Regions from separate parts of the Arthrobacter sp. D3-16 genome, predicted to be linked through region 2. Evidence: riboswitches for the same ligand, from Rfam matches in the RefSeq annotation. Region 2 holds a riboswitch; each other region holds the start of a gene.

Region 1 (5,398 bases), 1.8 Mb from region 2:
GGGGCCCACTACGGGATCGTCCCCTTCGGCCACGACGCTCGCCTTGCCCGTGAGGACAAGCACCAGCGCCCGGCGGAAAGTAATAACCGCCAGCGGTTCATATCCAGCATTCAGAACGAGAGTGCGCATGCACGTACCTCTTCACGGCCGCACCCGTCAGGGGCACGAGGGCCGGCTGCCCTCGGCATGTCCGGGCTATGGATCGACACCACAAGAGTAAACAAAGAAGTGCACTATCGGCTAATAGCTGGAGCACGCGCCGCCGTGTCCGGCCGACATTCGGTGGCGCCTCGCCGCATCCAGTAGCCGTCCGGAGCTGCCCAGACGGTTAACGGAACAGGACCCCTGCCGCAAAGCAGGGGTCCTGGGCCAGTGTTGTTCAGCGGCGCTTCCGGGCCGCCGTTTTATCAGCTGACGCGGATGAACACCGGGCCGGAGCCAACGTTGGCGCTGAAGACAACGGTCTGGTTACCGTTGTAGCCGCCGTGGACCGCCTGGCCGTTACCAGCGTAGACAGCTACGTGGGCCATGCCGGCGCCGCCGTCTGCGTAGTAGATCAGGTCGCCCGGCTGAGCTTCAGCAGCGCTGACCGTACGGCCAAGGGAGAGGTAGCCTGCAGGCCAGTCGTGGAAGTTGATGCCCACGGCAGCCAAAGAGTTGGTCACCAGCATGGTGCAGTCCTGCATAACGCCAAGCTGGGCGTATGCGGCGGACAGGATGGCTGCACCCTTACCGCTGGCCGAGGCAGGAGCGGCGGGGGCTGCCGGAGCAGGAGCCGTGGCGGTTACCTTTGCGACAGCGGCGGTCCTTGCGGCCGGCGCAGGAGCCGGAGCGGCTTCCTGGACTTCAACCTCGGGCTCCGGAGCTTCAATAACGGGAGCCGGCGTGGTGGTCACAGCAGGCTTCTCGAAGGAGATGGCAATGGTGGAAGCGGCGGAGATCGGAGCCTCGACCGTTGACTCAACTTCCAGGTTGGAGGCCTGGGCGGAGTCACGCTGGACGTTGGCGTCAGCAGCGTTGGCAGCGAGGCCGCTGGTCAGGACCAGGCCGGAAGCGGCTGCGATAACAGCTGCCTGGCGTCCTACGCCGCCGGCGTTCCCGCCGACAGCTTTGGCAATGATGGCGAGCGAGTTGGTTTTGGTGACCTCGGCGCGGTGCCGTGCGGTTGCACGAGTAGTCATCAGTTCTCTCTTTCGTTTTCCTTTAGACCGCATGTAGGCAGCCAAAGGCGTTTGGACGCGCCGGCATCTTGGGGGTACGCCGGCACGCCCCGAACGGGGATGTGTGTGATTTAGCGAAGAGCGTGTTTTGGGCAAAGAAAAAGCCCTTGGACCCTGGGGTCGAAGAACTAGTTCATAGTGAAAAACGAGGAAGAGCCGGTAGCAGCTACCGAGTGCAGCAGCGTTCCCTGGGACGGGTTCAAGGCGCTGATCATCATGCCGTTGCCGACATAGATGCCTACGTGCGCGCCGCCGTTCTGCATGACCAGGTCACCCGGCTGAGGCGTGGAGGTGGGCTTCATTGCAGTCCACGCGTTGACGCGGGGGATGCTGATGCCGGCCTGGGCGTAGACCCACTGGGTGAAGCCTGAGCAGTCCCAGCCGTTGGGGGTGGTGCCGCCCCAAACGTACGGACGGCCAATGCCGGTGTAGGCGATTCCCGCGATTCCGGAGGTGGAAGCGGAGGCAACGGTTTCAGTGGGCTTCTCGGCGGCGGTTGCCGGAGCGGCTGCGGTGGCAGCCGTGGCAGCGGTGGTTGCCGTTCGGTTGGCGGAGGCAGTTGACTGCGTACGCACCGTTTCGACGACCTTGGGCGCCGGAGTGGTCTTGACCACGGGGCGCTCGAAGGAAACGGTGGCCGTGGGTGCCGCAGTGACCGCGAGGGCGCTCTGTGCGGATCCGGACTCGGTGGAGGCGGAGACACCAGCGGTGGTGTCCGCCGCATTGGCCGGCAGGCCCATGGTCAGGATGAGGCCGGACGCAGCTGCGATCACTGCAGCCTGGCGACCTACTGTCCCGGCATTGGCACTAACAGCCTTGGACATGGAGTCCAGGGGGTTGGTACGAACCGGTTGCGCACGGTGGCGCGCAGAATTATGGCGTGAAGACACGAAGGTAGCCTCTCCCAATGCCTACGAGGTGAGCTGTCGGATTCGGATGGGAGTCACCCGGCCGCGCAGCTTCCTGGGAAGCTTCTGCGACTTAACCCCAAGGCCTTCAAAAAGCTGAAGGCCAAAATTGGTTCCCCCGCCCCTGCCAGACGATGAAATGCGAACGGACCTTGAGCGGTGGCAGAGTTAGGCAATCCGCACAAGAGCGTCAACTTCGGAAAAGTTGACGCGAGTTAGACGGTACAGCAGTTTTGCGTGAATGTCACATTCAGGTCACGGCAAGTCAAGATCATTCGATAGCTCACCGTCACTTGACTAAAGCCAGCCGGTCGGGTCAACAACTTCGCCGTTGACCTGTACCTCAAAGTGGAGGTGGCAGCCGGTGGAGGCTCCAGTGGTCCCGCTGAGGGCCACAACGTCCCCACGGGACACCGTCTGCCCCTCCTTCACGCTGAAGGATGACAGGTGGTTGTAGGTGGTCTCGAGGCCGTTGCCGTGATCCACCACCACACGGTTGCCGCCACCGTACTGGTGCCACCCGGCGAAGGTGACTGTTCCGGTAGCTGCAGCAAGTACAGAGGTGCCGCACTGGGCCACATAGTCCTGTCCCCGGTGGAAGTCGCCGGAGCCTCCGGTAATGGGACTGACCCGGTACCCGAAGGGCGAAGCAGTGGTCAAGGCAGAGAGCGGGGCACCAAGGCTTCCAGCGGAAGCGGCGCGGGTGATGGCGCCGGCAGACTGAGCGCTGAGAAGTTGCTTCAGCTTGCCATCCGGGTCCGCCTGGGTAACCACAGCAGAGCGGCTGAAGTCGATTTGGGCGCCAGCTTCCGCGGAAACCTGGGGCTGGGGCACAACAGCGGACGCAGCCACAGGAGCGGAACCGGAGGCGTCGGTGGCCATCACTGGACTGGTAGCCGGCACCGTCACGGTGAGTACCAGTCCGGTGGCAGCGAGGGCGATGCCGGCCTTTTGGCCGATGCCGCTGGCAGCAGCGAATTCAGTGATCTGACGGAAGGGACCCCGACGGCGGCGCGCATCACGGTGCGGATCGCGGGGGCGTTCCGAGGTGATGACTTCGACAACAGGCGGTGTCGAAGCAGGGACCGCCGCGCGGCGGCGTCCCCTGGAATTCTGCATGGTCAAGAAGGGTTCCTCTCTGGAAAGCCTGCGAAGTTAGCTGTCGGATTCGGGTCAGAGAGTTCAAAGACCCGGTCCGCCGTAAGCAAGCTTCGGCACAGAGATATCCCCGGAGGAATCCTTCACTGGAAGAGGCTTGCTGCTGACGGACTTCACCCCAAGGCAGTCCCCCGCTGCCGCTTGTGGTTCCCCCGCCTCTGCCAGTTACGACTGGTGCTCCTGATCCGCTGGCAGAGCTCGGCTCCAGATCAGGTAACGCTTTAATATCAACGCTTGGTTCAACTATAGATGCTTAAGGCCCAAAGTAACAATTCCGTTATCATTGCGTAACGGCCCTCACATGGGGTACCGGGCTCGTCCGTGGCTTTCTAGCTGATCGCCACGAAGACGTGCGCGGCAACCTCCGGGGGCAACTCCAGCGCCCCTTCGATTCCGGGAACCCGGACCGAAATGTAGTCACCCACCCGCTCCAGCGATACAGCGGCACCCGGCCGGATGCCGCCCTCATCGAGCTGGGAGAGCAGTTCAGGCTCTACCTGGATGGGCTCGGCAAGCCGGCTGATGGTCACCACTGAGGCGGGACCGTAGGATTTCATCGCCTCAAGAAGGCTAATGGCTCCATCCGCGAAACCCAGGGACGCCACGCCACCCAGGGCAGCAAGGCCCGGAATCGGGTTCCCGTAGGGGGACTCGGTGGGGTGGTTCAGCAACTCGTAAATGCGCCGTTCCACCCGCTCACTCATCACGTGCTCCCAGCGGCAGGCCTCATCGTGGACATAGGCCCAGTCCAGCCCGATCACATCGGCGAGAAGGCGTTCGGCCAGGCGATGCTTGCGCATTACTTCCGTGGCACGCTTCCGGCCTGTCTCGGTCAGCTCAAGGTGGCGGTCGCCCGAGACCACAACGAGCCCGTCCCGTTCCATGCGTCCGATGGTCTGGGAGACGGTGGGACCGGAGTGGCGCAGCCGCTCGGCAATACGCGCACGAAGGGCAACAATGTTCTCTTCCTCGAGCTCCAGAATGGTCCGAAGGTACATCTCCGTAGTATCGATCAGATCCGTCATCCAGCTCAGCTCCTCGAGCACAGTACCTAGCGTTGTCCCACCGTATCGCCTTCACCGCGACGTAGTCCGTGGAAAAGCTTAGCCTATTTTGACTTTGTCCTAATAGTTCGCGTGGGTGCGGGCGGACCGTCTCATTGGCTGGACTATGGCGGTTCCGGTTCCCGCCCATGAAGCGGTTCAGGCAGAATGAGGGAGGCCCTGGTTGCAGTCGTTCCCGGCTGCCGGCCACCAACACCCGACCGGACAAAAGCCATGTCCACGCCGAAATTGGAGCACCCGTGAGCGAAACCAGCATCACTATTCCCGCCGACCTCCTGCCCCAGGACGGACGGTTCGGCGCCGGGCCTTCCAAGGTCAGGCAGGAGCAAATTGATGCGCTGTCCGCGGCCTCGAAGAACATCCTGGGCACGTCCCACCGGCAGGCCCCGGTCAAGAACCTCGTTGGTTCCGTCCGCGAAGGTCTCAGCCAGTTCTTCCGTGCCCCCGAGGGCTACGAAGTGGTCCTGGGCGTTGGCGGCTCCACGGCTTTCTGGGACGTGGCGAGCTTCGGCCTGGTTGAAAACAAGGCGCAGCACCTTTCCTTCGGCGAGTTCGGCTCCAAATTTGCCGCAGCCACCAACAACGCGCCCTTCCTGGACTCCTCGTCCATCATCAAGTCCGAACCGGGCACCCGCCCTTCAGCCAAGGCCGAAGCAGGGGTGGACGTTTACGCCTGGCCCCAGAACGAGACCAGCACGGGGGTTTCAGCGCCGGTTAAGCGTGTTGCCGGTGCAGATGAGGGTGCCCTGGTGCTGGTGGATGCCACCTCTGCCGCGGGCGGGCTGGACGTGGACGTGGCGGAAAGTGACGTTTACTACTTCGCTCCGCAGAAGAATTTTGCCTCGGACGGCGGCCTCTGGCTTGGGCTGTTCTCCCCCGCCGCCCTGGAACGTGTGGCGCGGATCAAGGCGGGCGACCGCTGGATTCCGGATTTCCTGGACCTGCAGACCGCAATTGACAACTCGCGCTTGAACCAGACCTACAACACTCCATCACTGTCCACGCTGGTAACGCTGGACGCACAGGTGCAGTGGCTGAACTCCAACGG
Region 2 (5,398 bases):
GCCCGGGGCACCTTGAACTTGGTGATCCGTGCGTCCTGTCCGTCAAGCTCTGCCCAGGACTTTTCCGTCTCGAGGACGGTGAGCGCATTGGTGGGGTACCTCGTTGCGGCGTCCATGTAGGCATCGTGATCGGAATCGCGCGAGGCGAGGTGCATGGCAAGGTCCTGTACCCCTGGCAGGTGCGCAATCAGCATCAGCGTTGTGACGGTATCAGGTACGTGGTTGACCACGGCAAGCATGCGCAGCGCGGAGGAAGCGTAGAGGCCGTCTTCGAGCTTGGGCGTGGGTGCCTTGTCCCCGAGTTCAGAACAAACCCAGGTGCAGGTCTGGCGGGTCCGCAGGGCGCTGGAGCACAGGATGAAGTCAGGCACGATGTTGTGCTTGAGCAGCCAACGCCCGGCAAGGGGCGCCTCCCGGTGGCCCCGTTCCTCCAGCGGCCGCTCGTGGTCAGCCACGCCGCCAGGCCAATCGGCTTTGGCGTGCCGCATGATCACAAGGCGTCGAAGATGGTGCTGGCTCATCGCCCAAGCCTAAGGCACGGCCACATGCCTCCTGCGAGCCTCCGGGATGCTAGATCGAGTATTCCGGAGCGGCCCAGACAACGACCTCGGGGTGCTCGTAGAACCGGTAGCCCTGGCCGCGGACGGTGCGGACGGTGTTGGCGAGGCGGCCGAGCTTGGAACGGAGACGGCGGATGTGGACGTCGATGGTGCGCTCGTTGGGCACTTCTTCGGCGTTGCGCCACAGGCCCTCGAGCAGCTCGTCGCGGCCCACGGTGCGGGTGCCGTTCTCCACGAGGTAGTTAAGGAGTTCGAACTCTTTGAAGGTCAGGTTCAGGGATTCACCGTCGAGGTGCACTTCGCGGCGTGCGAGGTCGATCAGGACGCCGGAGGGGCGCGGCTCCTGGGGCTGCTGCGGCCGCGGGGTTTCGGTGCGCTGGCGGGTGTTGACCGTGGGGTCACCGAAAGTGGAGCGGACGACGTCGAGCGCTGAGCCCGGCGTACCGGCGGGGGCAACGGCAACAGCGGCGTAGCTTTCGGCTCCCGTTACCAAGGACTGGGCGTAGGCGCGGATTTCCTGGGCCAACTTGGCGATGGAGGTACCTGCCGCGGCGGCGGTTTCCTCGTCGATCCCCATGTAGAGGACAAATCCACGGGCGACGTTGTCATTGGCCACCGGGCGGACGGGGTTGGGCCCGGCGACTACGGGAGTGGGAGCAGTGACAGGCGCGGACTCGGCCGGCGGGACGGCGCGCAGCTGGCCGTAGGAGTTGGGGTTGTAGCCCTGGGGGCCATAACCCGAGCCGGGAAAGCTGCTTCCGGACGTGGCGGGAGCGAGCGACGTTCGTGGTCCGAAACCGGGGCGGAGGCCCGACGGCTGGCCACCCTTGGCGGCGTTACGGACAGAAATGTGGACGTATCCGGATGCAACTGACATGTAGTGCTTACCTCAATGTGAATGGCCGCCATCGCGGCTCGAATGCTGGGTTCCCCGCACTGCGCAATAAAACTGGGGAGGGACGCCCGACGCTGGGCTGGGGGGCGTATGCCGACGAACTTCATGGGGTGGGAAGTTCAGGCGTACATTCGACAACAGCGCATGTCGGCAGCAGCGGATGTGCTGGGCCAGTAGTCTGCGGCTGCAGGTGCTGTTGAGTTCTTGTTCACAATGGAAGTGTGCAGCGTAACAATGCGAACTTGCAAGTAACAATGGACGAATCAGTCCGCATTCTGAGACAAAAGCGCTTGATGTGGCGCAGATCACGATTCTGGATAATGGTCAGATTGCTGATCATTTTCCCGCTCCCGGGTCGGAAAAGCTATACGGGCTGAACTTAATTCGCCGGAACCTACTCCCTCCGTCTTTTCTTCAGGCGTACCGGGAATGCCGGAATTGCCCTCGTTTCTGCATCCCCTTGTCCAGCGGCGCCAGCATGTGGGCACGAAAATGCCTCTTCCCTGGGGCACTTGCGGTCCGGGTGCCGCCGTCGAACTCCAATCCGGGAACGGAGTCGGCTCGATGAGGGCCAGCCGCTGAAGCTCAGCAAGGTGAACCTCACGCGGCTGGTGGTTGTTACTGGAGTGGAAAGGACCGCCAAGAGTGCTGCCCTTGGTAACGGCAACGGACGACGGCGGCGTCGCGGCGGAGTTCGTAGACCATGTGTTTTCGCGCTTCGCCGGCGCAGGGGGAAGAGTAACGGTGATATCACACCCAGGACGGACAGGGTTCGCCTCGGAACTTCCCATCCGGTGATCTTGCAGCAAGGCGACGCGCCGTCATCGTGATCTCTGTTACCAAAATGTGACTTGCGCGCTCCATTCCTGTACCGTCGATTGGGTGAGGTTCGCATACGAGCCGCATATCCGGATGACGCCAAGCTCTGCCACTTCCCGGATTTCCCTTGAACAAAGGCAGAGGCGGGGGACCCACCGTCCCGGGCACTAATTGCCCTTGGGGTTAAGCCAGCACGTGATCTTTCCGTGTGGCCGGATGCCCTCATCCGAACCCGACAGCTAACTCCGCAGGTGTGAGAGGCGATCCATCATGTTCAAAACCCTGGTAAAACCGCGCCCAAAAAACGGTTCTGCACCGCATGCCGGAACAGAAAACGGCAAAATTCCTTCCTTCGGCAAGCGTGCGGCTGTGGTGGCCGCATCCTGCGCACTCCTCGTTGGAGTAGGAGCCGCTGGACAGGCCACCGAAACCAGCATCCGCGTAGCGGCCACCGAGACGCAGGCCGCCCAGGCGCAGTCGAACCTTAGCATCGAGAAGAGCGAGATTACCTCCAATCCCGCGCCTGAGGCCGCCACCCCGGAGATGGCTGTAGCCCCGCAGGCTGCCGAGCCCGCACCGGCTCCCGCTGCCGAGCCCGCACCGGCTCCCGCTCCTGAGCCCGCACCGGCACCCGCACCCGCTCCTGAGCCGGCTCCGGCACCTGCTCCCGAGCCGGCACCCGCTCCCGCGCCGGAGCCTGCACCCGTCGTCGCGGTCAACGATCCCGCCGGTGCCCAGGCTTACGCTGCCGGCCAGCTGGCGAACTACGGGTGGGCTCCTGACCAGATGCAGTGCCTGAAGACGCTGTGGACCAAGGAGTCGGACTGGACCACCACGGCCACCAACCCAAGCAGTGGCGCCTACGGCATTGTCCAGTCCCTGCCGGCGGAGAAGATGGCCAGCGCCGGTGCCGATTACCTCACCAATTACCGCACGCAGATCAACTGGGGCCTGAACTACATCCAGGAGCGTTACCAGTCTCCGTGTGGTGCACTGAACTTCCACCTGTCGAATAACTGGTACTAAAAAGTACCGGGACACCGGGGGCTTGCAGGGCCCGGACCTTTTGTAGGACCGGGCCGCCCTGCATACTGTGATCCATGAGGTTCACCACCACCGTCCAGGGCAGCGGCAACAAAACCGGCATCGTAGTGCCCGAGCATGTTGTTACGGAGCTGGGAGCCGGTAAGCGGCCGCCGGTGGTAGTAACCATCCACGGCAAAAGCTATCGCAGCAGCATCGCAGTGATGGGTGGCCAAAACCTTATTTCACTGAGCGCAGCCAACAGGGAGTTTGTTGGCGTCGTGGCGGGAGACACCGTTGACGTGGAGCTGGAACTGGATACGCAGCCCCGGGTTGTGGAGGTTCCCGAGGATCTTGCGGCGGCAATGGCTGCGGAGCCCGCGGCGCAAGAGTTCTACGTGACCCTGAGCAACAGCGCCCAGCGGCGGTACGTGGAGCCGCTGGGCGAAGCCAAAACTCCGGAGACCCGGTCGCGACGAATCGCCAAAGTGGTGGAGGACCTCAAGGCCGGAAAGAAATAACCGCCCGGCCCGACGGCATCAGGTGTTGCGGCCGGGGATGTACTGGACAGCCCACCTGTTGCCGTCGGGATCGGCGAAGTACACAAAGTGGCCCCAGTCCTGCACGTCCACATCGCTGACGTCCACCCCGTTGCTTTTGAGGTGCCGGTGTGCGGCCTCTATGTCGCTGACCACCAGTTGAAGGTTGGAGCCGGTGCCGGGAGGTGCGTCGGTGAGCCCGTCGCCGATGCATATTGAGCAGGCGGAGCCTGGAGGCGTCAGCTGGACGAAGCGGATGGAGTCCGTTGGCCGCTCATCAAAGTCGGCGTTGAAGCCCACCTTGTTCACGTAGAAATCCTTGGCGCGGTCCACGTCGGACACAGGGACGTACACAAGTTCGAGTTTCCAGTCCATCCGCACAGGCTAACGGCGGGAAGCTGAATGGAAAAGGCTTGAGGACTACCCCGCGATGCCGTAGAGGCGGTCCCCCGCGTCCCCCAGTCCGGGCACAATGTACGACTTCTCGTTGAGCTTTTCGTCGATCGAGGCCAGGACAATGGTCACGTTGGCGCCGGAGAGTTCCTCTTCCAGCTTGGCCAAACCTTCCGGGGCAGCCAAGAGGCAGATGCAGGTCACGTCTGAAGCACCGCGCTTGAAGAGGAATTTGATGGCTTCCCGCAGGGTCCCGCCGGTTGCGAGCATGGGATCAAGGACGAAAATCTGCCGGTCCGTGAGGTTTTCGGGGAGGCGCTCGGCGTAGGTGATGATGTCCAGGGTTTCCTCGTCCCGGGCCATCCCCAGGAACCCCACCTCAGCGGTGGGGACGAGTTTGGTCATGCCCTCAAGCATGCCCAAGCCGGCGCGGAGGATAGGAACCACCAGCGGAGTGGGCTTGGTGAACGCCGTACCCACAGTGGTGCTGACCGGCGTTTCGATGGTGACGGGTTCGGTGCGGACCTCGCGGGTGGCCTCGTAGGCGAGAAGGGTCACCAGCTCCTCCGTCAGCTGCCGGAAGACCGGGGACGGGGTGTTCTTGTCCCGCAGGACGGTGAGCTTATGGGCGACCAGCGGGTGGTCCACAACGAGAGTGCGCATGGGTCAAAACTATCACCCGGTTGCTGGCACTCCCCTGCCGTCAGCCTCCAGCGCCCGTCCGCGGGGAGCCGCCGTCGCTTCGGCGTAAGGTCCCGCCGTCGGACGTTGCGGACGACCCGCCGTCGCTCCTTTCCGAGGTGCCTGCGCTGCTGGTGCCCGCGCTGCCGGGGAGTGGATCCCCGCTGTGGTCCTCGCGGAGGACCGGGTGCTCGAAGGTTGGTGCCGGGCCGGCATGTTCCCGCCGCCGGATGAGGTGGAACAGCCGATGGGCCAGGATCACCATGGACACCCAAGCCAGCCCCAGGAACCACCCGGCCATCACGTCCGTCATCCAGTGGTGCCCCAGGAAAACCCTGCTGAGCCCCATGGCGATGATAAAGATTGCCCCGGTGGTGATGGCAGTGATCCTTGCCCAGAGCATCTGGAACTGAAGGCACATGATGTACACCAGGACGCCGATAACCACTGTTGTATTGAGGGTATGGCCGCTGGGAAACGATGGTGAC
Region 3 (5,398 bases), 1.1 Mb from region 2:
TGTTCTTCACCTCGCCGGGGCAACTGCCGCTGGTGGCCGCCCTGTTGTGCGCCTTCCTTGCCGGTCCGTGGGTTGGCCGGAACGTCATTCAGTACCAGATTGCCGGTGGGCTCATGGCCATCGGCGTGGTGCTCTGGTTCGTCACATGGCTGATCAACCGGAAAACCAACCAACAGGAAAGGCCTAACCAATGACAGCTGCCGCAGAATCAACTGTCACCTTTGACGGACGCTTTGCCAGGGAACTGTCCGAGCTCGCTGTTCCTTGGCAGGCAGAGGAAGCCCCCGAGCCGAAGCTGCTCATCCTCAACGACGCACTGGCAAGGGAGTTGGGGCTCGATCCGGAATACCTCCGGTCCCCGGAAGGCGTACGGCTCCTCCTGGGGAACCACGTTCCGGAGGGATCGACGCCGGTAGCCCAGGCGTACGCCGGCCACCAGTTCGGCGGCTACTCGCCACTGCTGGGCGACGGGCGTGCCCTTCTTCTCGGCGAGGTGACCGACAAGGAGGGCAGGCTACGGGACGTGCACCTGAAAGGTTCCGGCCGCACGCCGTTCGCCCGCGCCGGGGACGGCCGCGCCGTCGTCGGACCCATGCTCCGGGAGTACGTCATCAGCGAGGCGATGCACGCCCTGGGCATCCCCTCAACGCGATCCCTTGCCGTCGTTGGCACCGGCCGCCCCGTCCGCCGCGACACCATGCTTCCCGGGGCAGTGCTCACAAGGGTCGCCAGCAGCCATCTCCGTGTGGGCAGCTTCCAGTACGCAAGGGCCACCGAAAACATGGACCTCCTGCGCCGATTGGGGGACCATGCGATCCGCCGCCACTACCCGGATGCCGTCAAGGCGGAAAACCCCTACCTCGAACTCTTCGAACGGGTGGTGGCCGCCCAGGCGTCGCTGGTGGCGCAGTGGATGCTGGTGGGCTTCGTCCACGGCGTCATGAACACGGACAATATGACCATTTCCGGAGAAACCATCGACTACGGGCCCTGCGCCTTTATGGACGCCTTCAATCCGGCCGCGGTCTACAGCTCCATCGACGTCGGCGGGCGCTATGCGTACGCCAACCAGCCCGTCATCGCCGAATGGAACCTCGCCCGCCTGGCCGAGGCAATGCTGCCCCTCTTCAACGAGGACCAGGAACAGGCCGTGGCCCCTGCCGTGGAGGCACTGGGGAAGTTCCGCCGCCAGTACAGCGATGCCTGGTTCGCCGGCATGAAAACCAAGCTTGGATTGGCAGAGGCCCCAGCGGGAACCCCTGAGGCTGAAGAAGCCTCGGAGGTGGTGGACGGGCTGGTGGCACTCCTGAAGGATGGGCCGGTGGATTACACGTCGTTTTTCCGGAACCTGGCTCATGCGGCAAGGGGAAATGAACGCCCGGCCCGCGGCATGGTCCTTGACCTTGCTGCCTTCGATTCATGGGCGGAGCGGTGGCGTGCCCAGCAGCCCGACGCGGCCTTGATGGACCGCGTCAACCCCGCCTACATACCCCGGAACCACCTGGTGGAGGAAGCGCTCGCCGCAGCAACGGAGGGAGACCTCGAGCCCTTCAACCAACTCCTCGACGTGGTCCGCGACCCCTTCCACGAGCAGCCGGGGCGCGAACGTTACGCCGAGGGAGCACCGGAGGACTTTGGCAGCTACCAGACCTTCTGCGGCACCTGAGCACGCCCGGCATCTGCTGGCCTACAGCCAGGAGAACCGGGCGCCAAGACGGCAACAACAAAACAGGGGCGGCAGTCGGGAAATCCCGTCTGCCGCCCCTGTTCGGGTGGTGTGACTACGCTACGCGGACGAAGGAAGCGCCGCTGAGCCAGCTAATGGAGTGGACTTCGGTCTTGAAACCGTCCACGCCACCGCTGACAACCTGGCCGTTGCCGGCGAAGACGCCGACGTGGCCCGCGGTGATCACCAGGTCACCGGGAGCAGGGGTGCCCACGGTGGTGCCGTACTGGTAGAACTGGCCCGGGGCGAGGTCGCCAACGCTCTTGCCCACGGCGCGGAGAGCCTTCTCCACCATGGCGGTGCAGTCCTGCTGGACGCCCAGCTGGCCGTAAGCGTTCGCCAGGATGGCTGCGCCGGTGCCGGTGCCGGTGACTGCGGGAGCTGCCGGAGCAGGTGCTGCCGGAGCAGGCGCCGCCGTGGAGGCGTAGGACAGGTTCATGCCGGTGTTTGCAGGAGCAGCAGCAGCCTTGGCGGGAGCCGGAGCAGCGGCCGGAGCGGCTGCCACGAAGCCAGCGCCGGGGATCTGGATCTGGTCGCCGGGGTAGATGATGGTGTCGATCGACAGCCCGTTGGCGGACAGAACATCATTCAGGGCTACACCGTTGGCGGCCGAGATGGCGCCCAGGGTGTCGCCGGAGACTACGGTGTGCACGTTGGCTGCAGCTGCTGCGGGGGCAGCCACTGCAGCAGCCGGTGCTGCATAAGCCTGCGTGTTGGTGGTCTCAGTGGTGTCCGGACCGGTGACGCCTGCGTGGGCAGGGGCGCCAACACCGAAGGCAATGCCGGAAGCTGCGGCTACGGCGAGCGCCGGGCGGCCAAGCGACTTGGCTGAGACAGCCAGGCCCTGGAGCGCGATGGAGCGGGCCGGAGTCGCGCGGTGACGGGCGGTGGTGGAATTTTTTGACACGGTTGATCGCCTCTCCCATGCCTGCGGGGTGAGCTGTCGGGTTCGGGTTGGAGATACCCGGCCGGAAGTAACTCCGAAAAAACGGAAGCACTATCGACTTAACCCCAAGGCCTCGTATGAGGCCGCGGAAACTTGGTTCCCCCGTCCCTGCCAGCTGGAAACGATTGAATCCCGGTTCAGTGGCAGGGCTCGGCATACTGACGGGAATGTCCCGTCTGAGAGGGACACCTGAAGACCATAGCCTGATTCCGGACACATTGTCACGTTTGGGTAACATACGAGGTGCGCCTATCGTATTTAGCCATCGACTAGATTCATCTCCCATGCCCGCCTGACCACGCGAAATAGGCGCGCCGCGCAGACTGCGGTGTTCTTTGTCACAAAGTCATAAAGGCGCCCTGAAAACGGCCTGTTGGCGGCGTCACCTGGTATGCGGCCACCGAGTTGGACGGGTTGAAAGCCACCGCGGCGTTCTATGGGCCCGCCCCTGACACGGGCAAAGTGCCGGACATCAAGGCCGCCGTTTTCGGGGTCTACGCTGAACGCGATCAACGCATCACTGGCGCGATGCCTGCCCTGAAGGACGCGCTGGCAGCCACTGACGTAGTCCATCAGCTCACGGTCTACCCGGGCCGACACGCCTTCCACACCGATACCGGCGACCGCTATAACGAAACCCAGGCTCCGGCGGCATGGAACGACACCCTGGCGTGGTTCGGCCGCCACCTCTAGGAGCGGCATGCGCGGCTGGCGTGCGGAAGGCGGATGTTTCTCCGCTCCATAACGAGAAACGCCGGTTTTCATTGACGGCTCGCCGTGCGCCGCCCCAAACCGCCCGGTGGCGAGGAACTGGTCCTGACGCCGCGTAGGCTTTTGCCATGCCCGACTTTGAACGGTTCCGGATCCTGCTCGAGGAGGAGCGGGAGCGGAAAGTGGCGCTCCTGCCGGCCCTCCGTGCAGACATCGCCGCCGCAAATTCAGCGCGCCAGGACTCGAACGTGGACGACGAACATGACCCGGAGGGCTCCACCATCGCCTTCGAGCTGTCCCAGGCGTCCGCCCTGCTGAAGCAAAGCAGCGCAGGGCTTGACCAGGTGGACGCCGCTTTGGCTCGAATCGCCGACGGCACCTACGGGACCTGCGCCGTCTGCGGGGAAGCCATCGCCGAAGGCAGGCTCGAGGCACGGCCATGGACCCCGTTCTGCATCCGGCACGCATCGGCAGGCCGCAGCCGGTGAGCAACGGCGTGGAGCAGATAGCGGCTGCTGCAGGATTCATTGACCGGACGCTGCAGAACGAGGGGTCCTGGTATCGGGCGGACGACGTCGAGAGCCGGCTGGGCGGGCAGCTTGCCTCCTACGGCTCCTCCGTGGGTGCTGTGCGCGGAACCGTCCGCGACGCCCTGCGGAAGTACAAGAACTTTGACCACGACGCCGTGGTACAGCTGGCATCCGCCCTGTGGGGCCAGCCCCGGCCCGGCTCCAGGCCGGTCTTTGAGCGCCGGCTCGCCGCCGTGGTGCTCCTCCAGTCCAAGGTGCCGCTCCTGCGCCATTCGGACCTGACCCGGATCGAAGGCTTCCTGCGGTCTGCCGGTACGGGCGAACTGACGGAGCCCCTGCTGGCTGACGTTGTGGTGCCGTTCCTGGCACGGCTCGGCGGGCGTGACCGGCAGCGCGCACATGTTGTCCTCGCCCGCTGGCGGACGGACCCCGACGGCGGGCTGCGCAGTGCCGCCGCCTTCATCGGGCAGCAATCCACCCCCGAACCCCCACCACAAGGAGACACGCATGAACGATCCCTATAACCTGGACCGGTTTGTCGCCGGGCAGGACAGCGGCGGAGCATACGATCAGGCCCTGGCGGAACTGCAGCTGGGCAGCAAATCCGGCCACTGGATGTGGTTCATCTTTCCGCAGATCGCGGGCCTGGGCCACAGCGAGATGTCCCGCCGGTATGCCATCAGCTCCGTTGCCGAGGCCCGGGAGTACCTGGACCATCCGGTGCTGGGCCCGCGGCTGCTCGACTGCGCCCTAGCCGTCACCAACCATGCAGGCCGCCCTGCGGAGGACATTCTCGGCAGTATCGACGCCCGGAAGCTGCATTCGTCCATGACCCTTTTCCTCCGCGCAGCTCCCGGGGAAACCGTCTTCAAAACCGTGCTGGCCCGGTTCTTCGATGGTCAGCCCGATGCCGCTACCGATGAGCTGCTGGCCGGCAAGGACGAACAGTAGGCCAACTCAAGCACGGACGGCGGCGCCCTGCGCAATTGCGCAAGGCGCCGCCGTCGGGGCCCGTTTGTTGCCTGCTACGGTGAGGGGCTGCCGCCGTTGACGTTCAGCGTTTCCCCGATGACGTAGCTGGACTCAGGTGATGCCAGGAAGACATACGCCGGGGCGAGCTCTGCCGGCTGGCCGGCCCGGCCCAGGGGGGTGGATTGGCCGAACTCCGGCAGTTCCTCCTTGGGCTGGCCGCTGCTGACCTGCAGCGGCGTCCAGATGGGCCCCGGAGCTACGGCGTTGACGCGGATGCCCTTCGGCGCGAGCTGCTGGGCGAGTCCCTTGGTGAAGTTGTTGATGCTTCCCTTGGTGGTGGCGTAGTCCAGCAGCGTGGGGGACGGGTTGTAGGCCTGGATGGACGTGGTGTTGATGATAGTTGACCCTGCCGGCATGTGCGGGAGGGCAGCCTTGGTCAGCCAGAACATCGCGTACACGTTGGTCTTCAGGGTGTGGTCGAACTGCTCGTCCGTGATCGCGGTCAGTTCCTCC

What was found. A riboswitch is a leader RNA that binds a small molecule or an ion and turns the genes downstream of it on or off. The one in region 2 is predicted to bind cyclic di-AMP.
Region 1: linked by a shared signal. The riboswitch ahead of M1D32_RS15175 (M23 family metallopeptidase) and the one ahead of M1D32_RS03770 (aggregation-promoting factor C-terminal-like domain-containing protein) in region 2 are both predicted to bind cyclic di-AMP.
Region 3: linked by a shared signal. The riboswitch ahead of M1D32_RS09190 (C40 family peptidase) and the one ahead of M1D32_RS03770 (aggregation-promoting factor C-terminal-like domain-containing protein) in region 2 are both predicted to bind cyclic di-AMP.

Annotation. Positions count from the first base shown of each region.
Region 1 is NZ_CP096437.1:3,244,197-3,249,594, forward strand. It holds gene M1D32_RS15160 (HNH endonuclease) at 1-129, opposite strand, end outside; gene M1D32_RS15165 (NlpC/P60 family protein) at 408-1,181, opposite strand; gene M1D32_RS15170 (C40 family peptidase) at 1,349-2,044, opposite strand; cyclic di-AMP (ydaO/yuaA leader) riboswitch at 2,115-2,297, opposite strand; gene M1D32_RS15175 (M23 family metallopeptidase) at 2,426-3,247, opposite strand; cyclic di-AMP (ydaO/yuaA leader) riboswitch at 3,258-3,469, opposite strand; gene M1D32_RS15180 (metal-dependent transcriptional regulator) at 3,616-4,311, opposite strand; gene serC (phosphoserine transaminase) at 4,590-5,398, shown strand, end outside.
Region 2 is NZ_CP096437.1:769,078-774,475, reverse strand. It holds gene M1D32_RS03780 (SixA phosphatase family protein) at 1-521, opposite strand, end outside; gene M1D32_RS03775 (winged helix-turn-helix domain-containing protein) at 571-1,437, opposite strand; cyclic di-AMP (ydaO/yuaA leader) riboswitch at 2,379-2,539, shown strand; gene M1D32_RS03770 (aggregation-promoting factor C-terminal-like domain-containing protein) at 2,545-3,300, shown strand; gene M1D32_RS03765 (YdeI/OmpD-associated family protein) at 3,375-3,818, shown strand; gene M1D32_RS03760 (glyoxalase superfamily protein) at 3,837-4,211, opposite strand; gene upp (uracil phosphoribosyltransferase) at 4,257-4,892, opposite strand; gene M1D32_RS03750 (phosphatase PAP2 family protein) at 4,933-5,398, opposite strand, start outside.
Region 3 is NZ_CP096437.1:1,913,151-1,918,548, forward strand. It holds gene M1D32_RS09180 (APC family permease) at 1-194, shown strand, start outside; gene M1D32_RS09185 (protein adenylyltransferase SelO) at 191-1,666, shown strand; gene M1D32_RS09190 (C40 family peptidase) at 1,782-2,633, opposite strand; cyclic di-AMP (ydaO/yuaA leader) riboswitch at 2,637-2,799, opposite strand; gene M1D32_RS09195 (dienelactone hydrolase family protein) at 3,087-3,365, shown strand; gene M1D32_RS09200 (TraR/DksA family transcriptional regulator) at 3,512-3,871, shown strand; gene M1D32_RS09205 (DNA alkylation repair protein) at 3,823-4,437, shown strand; gene M1D32_RS09210 (DUF1810 domain-containing protein) at 4,421-4,864, shown strand; gene M1D32_RS09215 (glucose 1-dehydrogenase) at 4,939-5,398, opposite strand, start outside.